Regions from separate parts of the Chryseobacterium sp. 'Rf worker isolate 10' genome, predicted to be linked through region 2. Evidence: riboswitches for the same ligand, from Rfam matches in the RefSeq annotation. Region 2 holds a riboswitch; the other holds the start of a gene.

Region 1 (8,828 bases), on a different contig from region 2:
CCTCCTACTGTTAATAATTTTGTCCCAACAACAAGAGAACCCGCAGGTAACTTGGTTACTTTATTATTTAAAGTACTTAGGTTAACATCCACATTCCATTGGAAATCATCAGTTTTAATCGGTGTTGTGAATAATGAAAACTCAAACCCTGTATTCTGAATGGTTCCGATATTCGCAGGATAATCACTGATTCCCAATGATGGTGCAACAGGCATATTAAACAGAAGATCCTGGCTTTGTCTTTTGAAATATTCGATATTTCCTTTAATCCTGTTATTCAGAACAGCGAACTCCAATCCTACATTTAAATTAAGGTTGGTTTCCCATTTCACATTATTAGTAGACGTTTTTTCCAGTGTTGTTCCCGGTTCTCCGCCAAGACTGATAAATCTGTACAACTCCTGATATGCATAATAAAGTGGCTGTCCGTTTGGTCGAAGCAATTTGTCATTCCCCTGACCTCCATAGCTGGCACGTAATGTCAACTGATTGAAGACATTCAGGCTCTTAATAAATTCCTCATTCGAAATCTTCCATGAACCTCCTACTGACCAGAATCTCCCCCATCTGTTATCTTTTTCAAATCTTGAAGAACTGTCTGCTCGTCCTGAAGCTGACAGGAAATAGGTATTATTGTAGTCATATTCTACTTTTCCAAGGAAACTTAATAAGCTTAATTTATTACTGTTTCCACTGAAGCTTCCCAACAGAGAAGCTGCATCCGGCTCATAGTAATAAGGCAGTGAAAACTGGCTTCTTGTCCCGGAAATCGTCTGATAATCGTATTTATAGAATTCATGTCCTGCCAAAGCATTGATATGATGTTTTCCAAATTTCTTATCATACGTAAGAATATTACTGGTGGTATAAGAAAGTGTTCTGGTATTTGTTTTAGTCACAGAGCCTCCCGTCTCTGCACCTTGCCCCAGTAATGGATTTGAATAATAATGACCGTTATAATTCACCAAATCAACAGAGAAACTTGTCTTGAATTTCAACTCCGGTAAGAAAGTAAATTCCATGAAACCTTTTCCTGAGAAGTTATCTTCTTTATTATCATTTTTATCTAAAGGCAGTGTTGCAGCAGCATTCTGATTCTGAAGGGCATTTGTAGGTCTGTATTTTCCAAAATCATAAATTGGATTTCCATCAGCACCTAAAATATACGTTCCGTCCGGATTTCTTTCATAATAAGGATAAAATGAAGGAATAAATCTTGCTGCATTGATGATATTACTCGCTTTCGAATCCGAAGAAGTCGGAGCCTGCTGAATACTGTTTGTATAATTTAAATTCACTCCTACATTCAGCCATTTTTTGACTTCAGAATTGATTTTTAATCGGGTATTGTATCTTTTATATCCTGATTCAATCGCCATTCCTTTATCATCCAGATAGCCCAGAGAGAAGAAATAATTACTTTTCTCACTTCCTCCGCTGATATCAAGATCTACCTGATTTCTTGAAGCTACTCTCTGTAAAATATCTCTCCAGTCGTCATTCCAAAGTGGTGAAGCTCCCGGCAACAATTTACCATCTGTTCCTACCGGTTTTGGATAACCTGTTCCATATGGGTTGATCCCCAGTGAAGAAACAAGGTTGTCTGTTGCCATCTGAGCAGCTTGCTGAGCATTCACTTTCCCAGACTGATATCCATTTCTCAATGCTTCCCAGTATAATTGGAAATATTGGTCTGTATTAACCTGTTCATAGTCTTTCACTGCTCTTCCGGAGAATCCCTGACTGATATTAAAATTGACTTTAGCTTCTCCTTTTTTACCTGATTTTGTAGTAATAATGATAATTCCGTTGGCTCCTCTTGAACCATACAAAGCACTTGCTGTAGCATCTTTCAGAACACTGATGGATTCAATATCGCTCGGGCTGATAGAGTTCAGGTTTCCGTCAAAAGGAATTCCGTCTACTACATATAACGGATCACTGGAAGCACTGATGGAACCAATTCCTCTGATTCGAATGGTAGAAACAGCTCCTGGCTGCCCCGATGCACTCGTTGTTTGAATTCCGGCAACCTGGCCTTCTAATGCTTTTGTAATATTGGTTACAGGTCTGTTATTAATCTTATCACTTGAAATAGTAGCTACGGAACCGGTATAACTGTTTCTTTTAGCTTTTCCGTAAGCCACCACCACCACTTCATCAATCTCCTTTTCATGAAGGCTATCTTTTTTCGGCTTAGAATTTTGCGCATTTGCACTGGTAATCCCAAAGAAAAATGCAGCAACAGGAGGTATCCAAGCTTTAGAATTGAATAAATTTTTGCTAATCATAATCAATTTTATTTATCATATATTAAAATATTGCCCTTTGCAGAAAAGTCAGCAAAGGGCATCGATAAATACGATAAACCAAATGCTTATTTTTCCCTAAAAGGCTGAATGTAACACCTTGCCCCATGGGTAGGTTGTTAAGACTTCACAGGGTCAGTTCCCTCCGTCTTTCTTTATAAGCCGATCGAAATATGGTTGCAAAGCTAAAAACTTTTAGTCTACAAAACAAGTAGACTTATTTATTTTTCATGATAAATTTTCAAAAATTAACGTAATTTTTTAATAAAACCCATTAAAATAAAGAGTTACACACCTTATCATTTTCTCACACATGACAAATATCATTATCAATAATTTAATTACACAGAGATTAATCTGTGCAGAAATTATTGATCATTAATTAAAAAAAGTTTTTAATTTTATACTATGAAAGTTTTGATCATCAACGGCCCTAACCTTAACCTGCTAGGCACCAGAGAACCGGAAATCTATGGAACTGTTTCTATGGAAAGCTATTTGGAAAATTTACAATCTGAGTTTCAGGCTCACGAATTAAAATATTATCAGTCTAATATTGAAGGGGAGCTTATCAACAGACTTCAAGAGGATGATTTTGAAGCAGTAGTGATTAATCCGGGAGCTTTTACCCATTATTCTTATGCTATTGCTGATTGTTTGAAAAATATCCGCAAGCCAAAAGTAGAAGTACACATCAGCAATATTTACAAAAGGGAAGAATTCAGACAGAAATCAGTAACAGCAGCTAACACTGATGCAGTTTTATCTGGTTTTGGAATGGACGGGTATAGATTGGCTTTATTGAGTTTAAAATAATTCAGTTGCTTATTTCCCCACAGATTTTCACAGATGTATGTGGATAATTAGAACATAATTTATGAAGATAAAGGACAAGATTTACTGCACTGGCATTGGGGTATATTCCGGGCAACTAACGAAAAGAAAATCTTATATTATTGAAGAAATAAATACTGAAGATGTAAAGGTTCAGAATGATGAAGGAAGACTGAGATGGTATTCACAATTTTATTTTAGCGCACGCAATGAACCGGAGATAATTTCTATCAACATAGATGATCCAATAAAAAATATTGAATCTGATGCCATAGAAGTAACTATTACGTTTTCCAACAAAGCAAAATATTGGATGACTTTCACTACTCCAAAGTGTTTAGATAAAATATTGGACGAAGAATCTTACTTTTCTTCAAAACATTTTATGATCATAAAATATCTGACTGAAGAATCCATCAAATCAACAGTCTTAAAACTTGATGAACAGAATGAATTGATTGAAAACTGTCAAAAATATTAATAAAAAAGCCTCATCATTGATGAGGCTTTTTGTATGTTGATGGGTAACTATTAGATAGTTTGTTCCTGCAATTGAGGTCCTGAAGCCACTAATTTCTTACCTTCTTCAGTATCACAGTACTGCTCAAAGTTTTTGATGTATCTTGAAGCAAGATCTTTTGCTTTTTCTTCCCAGTCTGAAGCATTTTCATACGTATCTCTAGGATCTAAAATACCTGTAGAAACGTTTGGCAATTCTGTAGGGATCTCAAGATTCATAATCGGAACCTGAGTTTTAGGTGCATTATCAATAGATCCATCAATGATTGCATCGATAATTGCTCTTGTATCTTTCAGAGAGATTCTGTTTCCAGTACCGTTCCAACCTGTATTCACTAAATATGCTTTAGCTCCATGTTCCTGCATTTTACCGATCAATGTTTTAGAATACATTGTTGGGTGTAATGTAAGGAATGCTTCACCAAATGCCGGTGAGAAAGATGGCTGAGGTTCAGTAATTCCTCTTTCAGTTCCGGCTAATTTTGAAGTATAACCGCAAAGGAAGTGATATTGAGCCTGATCTTCATTCAGAATGGAAACCGGAGGAAGTACTCCGAATGCATCTGCAGAAAGATATACAATCTTCTTAGCATGACCTGCTTTAGAAGGCAGTACAATTTTGTTGATATGATAGATTGGATAAGAAACTCTTGTATTTTCTGTGATAGATCCGTCAGTATAATCTGCTACTCCATTGTTTACAACAACGTTTTCAAGAAGTGCATCTCTTTTGATGGCTCTGAAAATATCCGGTTCTTTTTCTTCTGATAAGTCAATTACTTTAGCGTAGCATCCACCTTCATAGTTGAATACTCCGTTGTTGTCCCATCCGTGCTCATCGTCACCGATAAGGTATCTTTTAGGATCTGCTGATAAAGTAGTTTTACCTGTTCCTGAAAGACCGAAGAATAAAGCAACATCACCTTTTTCACCTACGTTTGCAGAACAGTGCATGGAAGCCATACCTTTTAATGGAAGGTAATAGTTCATCATAGCAAACATCCCTTTTTTCATTTCACCTCCGTACCAAGTACCTCCGATGATCTGTAGTTTTTCCGTAAGATTGAACATGATGAAGTTTTCAGAGTTTAATCCTTGTGCTTCCCAGTTCGGGTTGATAGTTTTTGATCCGTTGATTACCGTGAAATCCGGCTCACCGAAGTTTTCCAGTTCGTAGTGAGAAGGACGAATAAACATGTTTGTCACGAAATGTGCCTGCCATGCTACTTCAACGATAAATCTTACTTTAAGTCTTGTATCTGCATTTGTACCACAAAATGCATCTACTACGTAAATCTTCTTAGCTTCAGAAAGCTGGTTCATCACTAGTTCTTTACAAGAACCGAAAATTTCTGCTGTTGTAGGCAAATTTACTTTACCATCCCAGAAAATTGTATCTCTTGTAACATCATCCTGAACAATATATCTGTCTTTAGGTGAACGACCTGTGAAAATTCCCGTTTTTACTGATACTGCGCCAGATCCCGTAAGCTCAGCTTGCTCAAACCCCTGATTTTCAGGAGAAACTTCAGCCTGATATAATTCTTCATAAGAAGGATTATACACTACTTCATAGTTTCCTTTAATCCCTAATTTCTCTAAATCCTGGATGATTTTAGTGTGTTTCATTTTACTTATATTTTCTATTTCTTTATTGACTTCAACAAAAATAATATTAATTATTTGTTAAAGACGGTTTAAATATACTGATATAAGTCAGAATGACAAATAAAAAAACAGGATCGTAAATATTTGATTATAAATCAATTATATTTTCCCATTCAAAAACGGTTGCAAAACCTTTCTCCCAAAAATAGTCTTTAAAGCCCCCAAATTTGGCACTCATTACAAAATCTCCACCCCATGCCCCTAAACTTTTAACAAAAGAAGGGCAATCTGAGAAAAATTTTTCCTTAACTGTGGAAATTTCAAGAAAATTGGCAATTTTATGCTCATGAATCATCATTAATTCAGAAAATTTTTCCAATTCATTACATAACAATATTTTTTTTGTAAGATCTGAAAATTCACGCACCAGTTCCGGAGACTTATTTTTTGACTTGTAAAAACTGATTCCTTCTCTGCTGTCCTGCTTCTGATTTAAATGAATAAAAATCAGTTCATTTTTAAAAGAAGGATTAAAATCAACCTTCTCATATTTGATCTCAGGTTTACTTTGGAAAAGAACTGCAGATTTTTCTTTCGCTACCGCGATATCATATCCACTTCCGCCCAAACTGATTGTATTAAGATGAAAAGGATCTATTTCAGCCCATTCTGCCAGATTATTCATCAGGGTAGAACTGCTCCCTAATCCATAATCTGCCGGAAACTGAAGGTTTGTTTTTAAAAGGTAAGTAAGATCAGTCTTGAATTTACTGTTAGAAAGCCGCTGAACATTCTTTAATGTTTTGGTGATAAATTCAGCGCTTGATGGAATATTGGTTTCCAGGACCTGCCAGTCTTTATAATCAATGACAGCTTTCAACCATAATGTGTTCTGATGATAGGCTTCCCAAAGAATAAGTGATTTTCCGTCTTCTTTTTCTTCAAAAAAAAACTCTTGTCCCAGCTTGGTAGGTACCGCTAAGACAAGAGCTCCATCTATTGCGAAATATTCTGAAGTAAGCATAAGCTTGCCCGGTGAAAATATCGCGTTCATATTTTTTTGTTAGATTGCAGAAGCTGCTTCTACTGATCCGTCAATTTTCTTGATCAATCCCTGAAGGGTTTTTCCTGGCCCTACTTCTACGAAGTTAGATGCACCATCTTTAATCATATTCTGAACAGACTGTGTCCATTTTACAGGACCTGTAAGCTGAGCGATCAGATTTTGTTTGATCTCATCAGGATTTGTAATCGCTGTTGTAGTGATATTCTGGTATACAGGAATAGTGGCTTTTCTGAATTTTGTTTTTTCGATAGCTGCTGCCAGTCTTTCCTGTGCAGGCTGCATCAATGGCGAGTGGAAAGCTCCGTTTACCGGTAATAGCAATGCTCTTTTTGCCCCTGCTTCTTTCAGTTTTGCGCAAGCTTCTTCTACTGCAGGTGTTTCTCCTGAGATTACCAATTGCCCTGGACAGTTATAGTTTGCCGGAACAACGATTCCGCTGATCTGTGCACAAATTTCCTCAACCTTAGCATCGTCTAATCCTAAGATAGCTGCCATAGAACTTGGATTGGCATCACAAGCTTCCTGCATAGCCTTCGCTCTTTCAGAAACTAATTTCAAACCGTCATCAAAGGATAAAACTCCGTTGGCAACCAAAGCTGAAAACTCTCCTAAAGAGTGTCCTGCTACCATTTCAGCACCAAGACCATTTACGGCTTTTAATGCTGCTACTGAATGTATAAATATTGAAGGCTGGGTAACCTCTGTTTTTTTAAGATCCGCGTCCGTCCCGTTGAACATAATGGAAAGAATGTCGAAACCTAAAATTTCATTGGCAGATTCCATCAGATCTTTAATATCTTTTCTAGAATCATACAATTCTTTTCCCATTCCTACGAACTGAGAACCCTGCCCTGGAAATACAAGTGCTTTCATGTATTGAATTAAATATTATGCAAATATAACTATAATGTTAACAATATTCTTTTAAAGAGCTATAAATCATTTAAGGTACTAACCTAATCACTCTATAACCGGTATTTACATAAGCACCGTTAGCTTTAGATTTTACAAACTCAAATTTTGTAGCAAGCTGAGTCTGAACTTTATTCATCTGTTTAAAGATCTCTCCTTTTTTATTTTCTCTGGTTAACATGTCATTCACAACATCAAAACCTACGATAGCATATTTTGGTGGAGTTTTGCAGTATTTGCTTTTATATGCAGCCAGAATTTCTTTTTCAAAGCTTCCATCTGTATTAATCTTTCTATCCATCAGATAAACAAGATTGGCCTGGCTAAGCTCATCTACTCTCTTCTCAAAGATTGGAGAATAGAACATACTGAACGCTCTTACGCCCTGCACTTCTTTAGAAATAGCAGCAATTCTGTTCGCAAAAGCATCTCCTGCTGCGTTATCATCATTAGCTAAAATAGCAATAACCGGCGCAGACTGTCCTGTCATCATGTTCTGATCCGGCTGAATGTCTGCCGGAGAGTTTACCATAATGATATTAGGATTTTTTAGGGCTTTTTCAAGTCCTGCTTTGATGTAATTGGCATTTTCTTTTTTCGCATCTGCCACTACATATATTTTCTGATCCGAATAAACCCCTTTTACTTCTTCTACAATCTTATCAGCATAGGTCTGATTGTTTGTTTCAACGATAATAAGATTACTGTAGTTATATAATTCCGGTGTGTTGGCAAATGGTGCTACAACCGGGATTTTCTGATTTTTGGTAAAATCAAGAACATCAATTACATTAGATTTAAAGAAAGGACCGATAATAAGGTCAGTATTATCAGGGTTGATCTGCGTCAAAGAGTTTTTGAACGAAGCTTCATTTCCAGAATCCACTACTTTAATATCCAGTTTTTGTCCTCCTCGGGCATTTCTTTCAATAGCAAGTTTTGCTCCTGTCAAAAAGTCAAGCGCCATTGTTCTATACTGGGTTTCGTTGGTACTGTACCCAAATGGAAGCATTAATATAACACTAAGTGCATCACCATTTTTCTTTATATAAGCTGCATCCTGCTTTTTGATCTTTAAAACCATTCCGGTTTTCAAACCATGAGAAAGATCCGGGTTAAGAGCAATAAGCTCGTCTATAGAAACACCAAATTTATTAACGATAGAAAACACAGTATCTCCTTGCTGAACAGTATAGGTTACATAATCGTCACCTGCAGCAACATTGGAAGATACAGTTGATTTTTCGTTCCCTGAATCTATTTTTGCTTTTGGATTTACCGTTTCTTCAACCGCAGCGGTACTCGCTGTGTTAGTATTGGATTTTTTTATTTTAATAGTCTCACCAGGTTTAAGTCCTTTTTCTTCCAATCCAGGATTTAAGGCATACAGATCCTGTTGACTGACTCCAAACTGTTTTGTAATTCTATAATAATTATCTTTAGACTGAATCACATAAGATTCTCCTTCTACAGCAGTGGTAACAACTGTAGGTGTAATTGTTGTTATTGTTTTTTCTACAGGAGGTTCAGCATGTTTTTCACCTGTTACAGCCTGTTGAGTTCCACCATATTTTTTTATG
Region 2 (8,828 bases):
CCAGTTTTCTAATAATTCGGACATTGCATATTTTAATTTTAACAATGGAAATTATATCATAGATCCGGCAAAGAGTAATCTTTTTGATTATAATGAAAAGAATTATGCAGCCTATATCAGCGCTAGTAAAGACCTTGGCGAAAAATGGTCTGTAAAAGCCGGACTGCGTTATGAATATTCACAAACCAGCGGTTTTTCTCCTACTACACAGTCAAAATCTGAGAATAATTACGGAAAATTTTTCCCAACAGCCTATTTATCTTATAAAGCGAATGAGAATAATCAATTGAGTGTTAATTATTCCCGAAGAATCAATCGCCCTTATTTCCGGGCTTTAGATCCGTTCCGATGGTATTCTAATCCCAATTCTTATTATACAGGAAACCCAAGCCTGCAGCCATCTTTTAATCATAATATTGAATTCAATTATATTTTTAAAAATAAATTTTCTGCGAATCTTTACTACCAGAGAACAAAGAATAACTTTGATCAACTCTCATTCCTGAACGGAATTGACCTTACCAGTACTTATGAAAATTATTACAATCAAAATATTTACGGGCTCAATTTCAATTATACGGATACGTTTTTCAAAATCTGGGAAAGTAATATCTCAACCTCATTCAGTTATAATGAAACTCAGATTACAAAGTTCAATCTGGTTGCTAAAAACGGACAGTCATTTTATTTTTCTTTGAACAATACTTTCCAACTGAATAAAGCTAAGACATTCATGCTATTTGTCAATTACTGGAATAATCTTCCTTCCAGAGACGGATATTTTTCTATGAAAAACACAGCAAGTCTGGATGCTGGAATCAAAATGAGTTTTGCGGAAAAAGCCCTTCAAATCAATATTTCTGTAAGCGATATTTTCAGACAGTCCGGATTGAGAGCTGATATGTATTTTACTGATAATACACAATCTTTCAACAACTATTGGGATGCCAGAAGAATGAACCTCAGCATCACCTATAATTTTGGAAATCAGAAAGTAAAGCCGAATAACAGATCAGTCAATTTTGAAGAAAAAAACCGTGCTCAATAACTGTAAAAAACTAAGATCAGGGAATTCTTCCTGAGATAACCATCATCATATATAAAAAAACAGAGAGTTCATCTCTGTTTTTTGTTCAAATAATTTATAAATCATGACCCTATTTAGAACCTGAATTCAATTCTCGCAAATAAGAATCTCCCTCCTATACCGTACTGGGAAACCTGTCTGGAATATACAAACTGGTTATCCGCTGTTAATGAACTTATATTTGGACTTTTAGAAGGCAGAATATTCAGGATGTTATTGCTCCCGATTGTTGCTGAAATATTTTTATTAAAATCATATCCCACAGATAAATCTGTCACGAAGCGGTTATTAAGAACAAAATGCTCTGTACTCCCTGTTACCCCGTCAAAATTAGCATCTAAAACGTCTGCATCCGTCACTTTACCAAAGAAAGAATTACGCAGTACGAAAGTAAGTCCGGAAACCCTTAATGTATTGGACAAAGTAGCTTTTACGCGGGGTACAGCTTCTTCGAAATACACTCTATTCGGTTCTGAAAAATAATTATCAATCTGGCTTACCAATTTAGGCGAAGCATGAATATCTCCGATTCTTTTGGTTTGATTAAAGTTAATTCCCAGATTATTCTCTAAGGAAACTCCCGATGAAATTTTCGAGTTCTGAGAAATGGTAATATCCAACCCCTTTGTCTGAGAATCTACTGCATTCGCAAAGAAGTTAGCAGCACTAGCCCTTGCCAGATCAAAAGCGTCCTGAAGAACTGCCTGATCTGAACCTGGAGTAAAATTACCGTCAGGACGATAGAAAAGGTCTGTAAGCACTACTCTATCTTTAATCTTTATTAAATAAGCATCTGCTGTGAAAGTCAGGCTTAATGTTGGAATCTTCCATGTAATTCCTGTGCTGTAGGATTGTGAAGTTTCTTGTTTTAATTTCGGAATACCCAATGCCTGTGCTGCTTCAGAATTATTCCTGAAAGTACCTACCTGTGTAGTTTTTCCCTGCTGAATCAGTGTAGAAGTAGAACTATAATAGATTTGAGCTAAAGAAGGTGCTCTAAATCCTGTAGAAACAGCTCCTCTCCAGTTTAGATTGGGAGCCAGTTTTACATTGGTTGCTACCTTATAATTGAATGTAGATCCAAAGTCTGAATAATTCTCATATCGCAAAGCTCCTTCCAACAGCCATCCATCAGTAACTTCCAGTTCTGCATCAGCATAAGCAGCAACACTGTTTCTGTTTCCGGAAACGGCATTTTCCGGACTAAAGCCTGGAAAAACCTGTGCTCCGGCCGGTCTTATACTTCCGAAGAAATCGGTTACTTTTTCATTTTCAGGGGTTTTGGCAGTTACCACACGTCCATAAATATCATAAGAAGCATAGGAGTTTTCTTTTCCTGCATTTACTTTATAATTTTCGTGTCGGTATTCAGCTCCGAAAGCAATGTTCAATCCTTTCAGGACATCATATTTTTTGGAGAAGTCAAGATTGACAGTATTTTGTGAAAACTCAGATCCTCCGGCATCAAAAGTTCTTGGAGAATTATCTGTAAGTGAGGCATTAAATGTATTGACAACTCCAAAACCAAAGGTATTTTTCCCAAATGTATTACTGAAATCTACATTCCAGCCATTCCATTTTCCTTTAATTCCAGCAGCAAGAGAATAATCATTTACGGCTGCTTCAATCTGAGGGAGATATCCATTGGGAGTAACTGCATTGATGTTTCTCTCCGTATTTGGGAGTCTGTAAAATCCTCCGGCATTTCCAAGACGGTAGCTATAACCACCAAATGAGTACACTTTCCAATCATCATTCACAGGAATTTCAGAATTGAAGAAGAGCTGCCCCGATTGTAGCTTAGACTGTCCGGCTCTCAGGCTGAAATCTTTTCTTTCCAATCCTCTGTAATTAAGTTCCTGAGATGTAAAATCTTTACCCAATATTTTTTGAAGATCAGAAATACTGTTTGCTCCTGAGATCTGAGATTGAAAATCAGTTCCAAAATAACCAACCTTAGTCGCATATTGTTTAACCGTATTGATAATCTGCTGAGCATTGGAAGTGTTGGTAATATTTTTATACAAACCATCAATATTAACTCCATCCTGCAATGCTCTGTAATTAATGGCATTATAAGCATTGAAAATATCTCCTTCCCTTACTCCCGCTCTGGAATAAGGATCACGGTATTGCGCAGAACCTGTCACGTTAATAAATCCGGATTTTCCTATTTTAGCTCCATAATTAAGATCTACAGAAATAGTCTGTCCGTCAACTCCTCCTGAGAAATTATTAGCAACAGGCGAAGCATATCCACCGAGAAATACCTGTCCGGAAAGTCCTAATCTTTTTTTCAATCCCAGGTTAACGACTCCTGCAATGGCATCAGAACCATATTGAGCAGAAGCTCCGTCTCTTAAAACCTCAATTTTTTCCAAAGCAAAAGCCGGAATAGCATTAAGGTCGGTTCCCACAGATCCTCTTCCCGGTGTAAGGGTAACATTGATTAATGAAGACTGATATCTTCTTTTCCCATTAAGCAAAACTAAAACCTGATCAGGACCTAATCCTCTTAAAAGAGCAGGATCTACAAAGTCAGTTCCATCATTAACCGTGTGTGATGTGGATGAAAATGAAGGTACAATATAATTTAAAGCCTGACTGATATTGTTAGTGGGGCTTTGTTTTAAAATTTTCGATATGTTAATGATATCTACCGGAACGGGCGTATCCGTTAATGATCTTCCTGAACCTCTTGATCCAAGAATAACCACATCATCTATTTTTTTTGATTGTACAGTATCCGTCTGCGCGTAATAAAATGTAGAGATAAGCGCGATAGAAGGAACAAAGATTCTTTTTTTGAAATTATGCATGTTGATTGTTGTTTACTTTTTGTTGTTAAATTATTTTTGAGCAATACAAATCCTGTAGCCCTAAATTGTAAGGTTACCAGAGATGCTCGAAATGTTTGTATTATTTTTTAGAAATAGAAAATGCTAGAAGCAACAACACATGCGCATATAGAAATGGCATGAAAACATATCAGAATAATGAAGATTCTCTTCATGATCTGAGGAATAAAAAATAACTGATGTAAGGTGATTTCCCTTGTCTTTAAACATTGATTTTAACTTTAAAACAAAAATTCAAGATGGGGGAATGATAGAAATGATAAACATTTTTTCCGGAAGATCCGGCTTATCGATTGCAGCACCTTGCTTGTTTTTGCAGGTTGCTATCCCATCTAGAGATTCTTGATAATTACTTGGCAAAGATATAATTATTTCGGAAATAAAAAAAATTTCAGCTTAATTTTTCGATTTTCACAATTTTAGCGTAACAAATGATCTTTTTCAGCGTCTAACCGGATATCAGTAAAAACATTATGAAAAAAACGATTTTCGCATTATCCTTGTTAAGCTCCGTCTTTGTTTTCTCGCAGGAAAAAAATAATAAGCCTCAGGAAAAACAAATTGAAGGGGTAGTTATTACCAAAACTAAAAAAGCCGTTGAACAAAAAGCAGACCGTACTATTTTTGACTTTTCTGAACAGCCTCAGCTGAATAACGGAAATGTTTTGGAGGGAATAAAAAAACTTCCGGGACTTGTATCTACCGATATCGCAGGAATGATGTATCAGGGAAAAATGCTTGAAGTGTATCTGAATGGAAGACCTTTGAACATCACTTCCAATGAATTAAACTCCTTCCTTGAAGGAATGCCTGCCAACTCTGTAGAAAGAATTGAGGTAATCACTCAGCCCGGCGCTGAATTTCCGGCTACTTCCGGAGGAGCAATCATGAATATTATTACCAATAAAAACGCCAATAAATATTTAACAGCAACTTATTCCGGGAATTATTCTTTCACGAATTATGATAAATACAGAAACAGAACGACCAATTCTGTTAATTTAAATGCAAGAAATAAGTATTTCGGATGGCAATTGAATGTGGGACAAAACTATCGTGAAAGTATGTTGAACGGCCAGCAGGATGAGCTTTTAACGAGTCATACTGACAGATACGGACGCGGATATTTTGCAAAATCAGGATTAACTTTTGATTTGGGTCAGGACAGACTATTATTAAACTACGATATTTATCACAACAATAATGACAATTATACTTTAAGTAACGGTCATGGAGATTTGCCTTTCCAGAATAATCCAAAAGATTTAAGAGAAGCTTTTTATACATCTTCGGATGTTGCCCATACCAACAGCCTGAGACAGGAAGCTGTTGTAACGTATCAAAAGCGTTTTGCTGACAAATCTCAAAAACTGGACTTCCAGTTGGGTTATACAAGATCAGACAGTAAATTTGCACAGGATAACTTCTTTCAGAACGGTAATTTTGCTGCCACCCCTTATTTACCTATTAACAGCCCTACAAATGGTTTAAAAGATATTCTGAACAATAAATCGGTGATGAATATTGCCAATTTCAAAGTAGATTATGCTCAGCCTATCAAACTTCTTGATGGTGGGAAAGTAAGCTTTGGAGGATTGTATGAAAAACAGGATTATGATACACAAAGTTTTGGGTTAACCAATCTTGAATATCAGAGACAGACAGCTTCTACTTATTTGGAGTTTCAGGCAAAATTGAAAAAGTTCGACTTCACTTTGGGATCCCGTGCTGAAAATTATGATATTTCCGGGGTAACAAGATATTTCGACAAAGATGCTAAACTGGTAGAGGCTAATTTGATTCCTTTCAACAAGTTTAAGCTTTTCCCGAACGCGAGTGTACAGTATAACATGATGAATCAGGTTTATATTGCAGCGAATTACAACAGAAAAATCAGTTTACCAAGTATTTCTGCCCTGAACCCGAATAACGTAACGTTCTCCGGGCCAAGTACAGAAGTAAATGGTAACCCGAATCTACAGCCTACTATTTTTGATAACTATGAATTGAAAATTTCCGCTTTTGATTACGCATTTATTGGATATAGCGTAAGTTCAGCAAGCAATCAGGTGGCACAGATTATCAGAAAAGACGGAAGAAAACTTTACAACGAGCAGGTGAATATTTCGAATATGAAAATTCACAACTTCAACGTGGGATTACCGGTTCCTTTTATGATTTTCAGCAAGCCATTGAGCGAAATCATGAAGTTTGATTTCAATCCTGATAAAATTAACTTCATGTATTTATATGCTGGTTATCAGAAACATGAAATCGACAATCTGAATAATAAAGGGTTCTGGATTTTCAATATTATGACTCAGATTCTTTTGCCTAAAGATATCAAAATGACAGCCAATTACAGCTATCTGACTCCAAAGGCAGGATATTTCTACTTCACGGCAGAGAAACCGTTCAACAACTCTCTGGATATTACGCTGACGAAGAAGTTTATGAACAACCGTCTTACACTTTCTGTTTTTGCGAATGATATTTTCAACGGACAGATGATGCAGGTACGCTCTAATCCGCCATCAGGAACTCCAGTGTTGATCAGCAGTAAATATGATACGAGAAATTTCGGATTTTCCATCAACTATAAAATTCCAACAAGAAATAAACTGGCAAAAGAGGATCCGAACATCCTGAACCAGACTAAAAAAGAAGATAACGGAGGTGTGATGCAGCAGGCACAATAATCCTTCTTTGTAATAAAATAAAAATAGGCGGTAAATAATTACCGCCTATTTTTTTTACAGGTAAGTTTTGGCTAAAGCCAATGGATGGTTTTATAAAAGTAAAACGGGCTAAAGCCCGTTCCTATTGATATATTGCAGTGTATAATCGCTTCGTATAAAATTTGTAAGGCTTGCGAAAAGCCAAGAATTTAATTCCAGATTTCAAAAGAATATTTTTGTAAAAAAAGGCTTCATTGTTTACATTCAGAAGCCTCTTTCTATTGATATTAAAATGGTGTTATTTGTGAAAAATAGTAGTGATATTACCGTTTATATTTACATCAAAAATCTATCGTCTGAAATCTCCAGTTCAGCGTATCTACCAAAGTCAGCTGATTAACACTCACAGGAAGATTCGTGATAATTTTTAACGCCTGAAGAGCCATCATACTGCCTATCATTCCTGGAAGAGCTCCCAGCACACCAAGGCTGTCACAATCTGGTACATCTTCATCGAAAGGAGGTTCAGGGAAAATATCTCTCAGATTTTTACTTCCTTTATGATTAAACACAGAAACCTGTCCTGAAAACCCTAAAATACTTCCATAAATTAGAGTCTTTTTCAGTTTCACGCAGGTATCATTCACCAGATATCTTGTAGAAAAATTATCTGAACCATCGACAATAACATCATAATGAAAAATGATTTCTTTGGCATTATTTTCATTGAGCTTTTTCTCAATTCCTATCAAGTTAACCTGATGATTAAGTTCATTTACAAATGTTTCTGCGCTCTTCACTTTGGATAATCCTACTCTGTTTTCAGTATGAATGATCTGTCTGTTCAGATTATGAAGTTCAACCTCATCAAAATCTACAATGCCTAAAGTCCCTACTCCTGCAGCAGCCAGATATTGGATAACCGGACTTCCCAAGCCTCCTGCTCCAACAACGAGAACTTTGGAAGTTATTATTTTCTTTTGTCCCTCCAGTCCTATCTCTTCTATAAATATCTGCCGGCTGTATCGTGAAAAATGATCTTCTTTCATAATTATAACTTAACCATTAAGATTCTTTAAAATCCACTGTAAACAGAGTCCCAATCTTTCATCACAGGATCATAACCTGCTTTTTTGATCATCATTCTGATTTCATCCATACTTCGTTCGTCACTGGTTTCAAACTGTTCCAGAGATTCTTTATCTACAGCATAACCTCCGGGGTTGGTTTTTGATCCCGCACTCATGGCTGTTGCTCCCAGAGACACTATATTATTTCTGAAGACTTCATTTTCTCTGGTAGAAATGGAAATTTCAAGGTCTTCATTCCAGATTCTATAGGCACAGATCAATTGAAGAAGGTCTTTATCTTCCATAATAAAATTAGGTTCAATAATTCCTTCAGCAGGTCTGAGTCTCGGAAAGGAAACGGAAAACTTACTTTTCCAGTAGTATTTCTGAAGATAATCGATGTGTAATGCGTTGAAAAAGCTATCAACCCTCCAATCTTCAAGTCCAAGGAGAACTCCAAGCCCGATTTTATGAATTCCGGCTCTTCCTATTCTGTCCGGCGTTTCCAGACGGAAATGGAAGTTTGATTTTTTACCTTTCGGATGGTATTCTCTGTAGACATCCTGATGGTAGGTTTCCTGATACACCAAAACAGAATGTACTCCTTCTTCATGAAGCAGTTTGTATTCTTCTTCCATTAATGGCTGAACTTCAATGGAAATATTGGAAAAATGAGGTTTTAGCTTACGCACCGCATTCTGAAAATAAGGCACACCTACTATTTTATTGGCTTCTCCACTTACCAGTAATACATGATTCACTCCCATAGATTTTAACACTGAGGCTTCAATCATCAGCTCCATATCGGAAAGTGTTTTCCTTTTCAGGTTATTATCAAGACTGAATCCGCAATAGGTACAGATATTCTGGCACTCATTACTGAGATACAGCGGTGCATACAACTGAATGGTTTTTCCAAATCGTTTTTGGGTGAGCACTTGCGTCATTCTTGCCATCAGCTCCAGTTCATGAGAAGCAGCTGGTGACAGGAGATTCAGGAAATCGCCAAGGGTTTTATTTTTTTTCTGAAGACTGTATCTTACATCAGACAGACTAACTTTTTCAAGCTTATTCTTTACTTCATCCCACTGATAGTTTTCAAAAACATCTTTAAAGCTTTTCATGAGTCTGATTT

Evidence for each region. Region 2 has a riboswitch for S-adenosylmethionine ahead of LKL37_RS20260 (TonB-dependent receptor plug domain-containing protein). Riboswitches for the same ligand answer to the same signal wherever they lie in the genome.
Region 1: linked by a shared signal. The riboswitch ahead of LKL37_RS16990 (SusC/RagA family TonB-linked outer membrane protein) and the one ahead of LKL37_RS20260 (TonB-dependent receptor plug domain-containing protein) in region 2 are both predicted to bind S-adenosylmethionine.

Annotation. Positions count from the first base shown of each region.
Region 1 covers NZ_JBOZOF010000003.1:572,702-581,529, reverse strand. Annotated here, with positions in the region: gene LKL37_RS16990 (SusC/RagA family TonB-linked outer membrane protein) at 1-2,291, opposite strand, end outside; SAM riboswitch class I at 2,375-2,473, opposite strand; gene LKL37_RS16985 (type II 3-dehydroquinate dehydratase) at 2,718-3,125, shown strand; gene LKL37_RS16980 (hypothetical protein) at 3,187-3,624, shown strand; gene pckA (phosphoenolpyruvate carboxykinase (ATP)) at 3,675-5,291, opposite strand; gene LKL37_RS16970 (GYDIA family GHMP kinase) at 5,419-6,324, opposite strand; gene fabD (ACP S-malonyltransferase) at 6,334-7,209, opposite strand; gene LKL37_RS16960 (LysM peptidoglycan-binding domain-containing protein) at 7,280-8,828, opposite strand, start outside.
Region 2 covers NZ_JBOZOF010000005.1:111,785-120,612, forward strand. Annotated here, with positions in the region: gene LKL37_RS20255 (TonB-dependent receptor domain-containing protein) at 1-1,048, shown strand, start outside; gene LKL37_RS20260 (TonB-dependent receptor plug domain-containing protein) at 1,162-3,906, opposite strand; SAM-I-IV-variant riboswitch at 4,202-4,299, opposite strand; gene LKL37_RS20265 (outer membrane beta-barrel protein) at 4,419-6,644, shown strand; gene LKL37_RS20270 (HesA/MoeB/ThiF family protein) at 6,965-7,672, opposite strand; gene thiH (2-iminoacetate synthase ThiH) at 7,699-8,817, opposite strand; gene LKL37_RS20280 (thiazole synthase) at 8,827-8,828, opposite strand, start outside.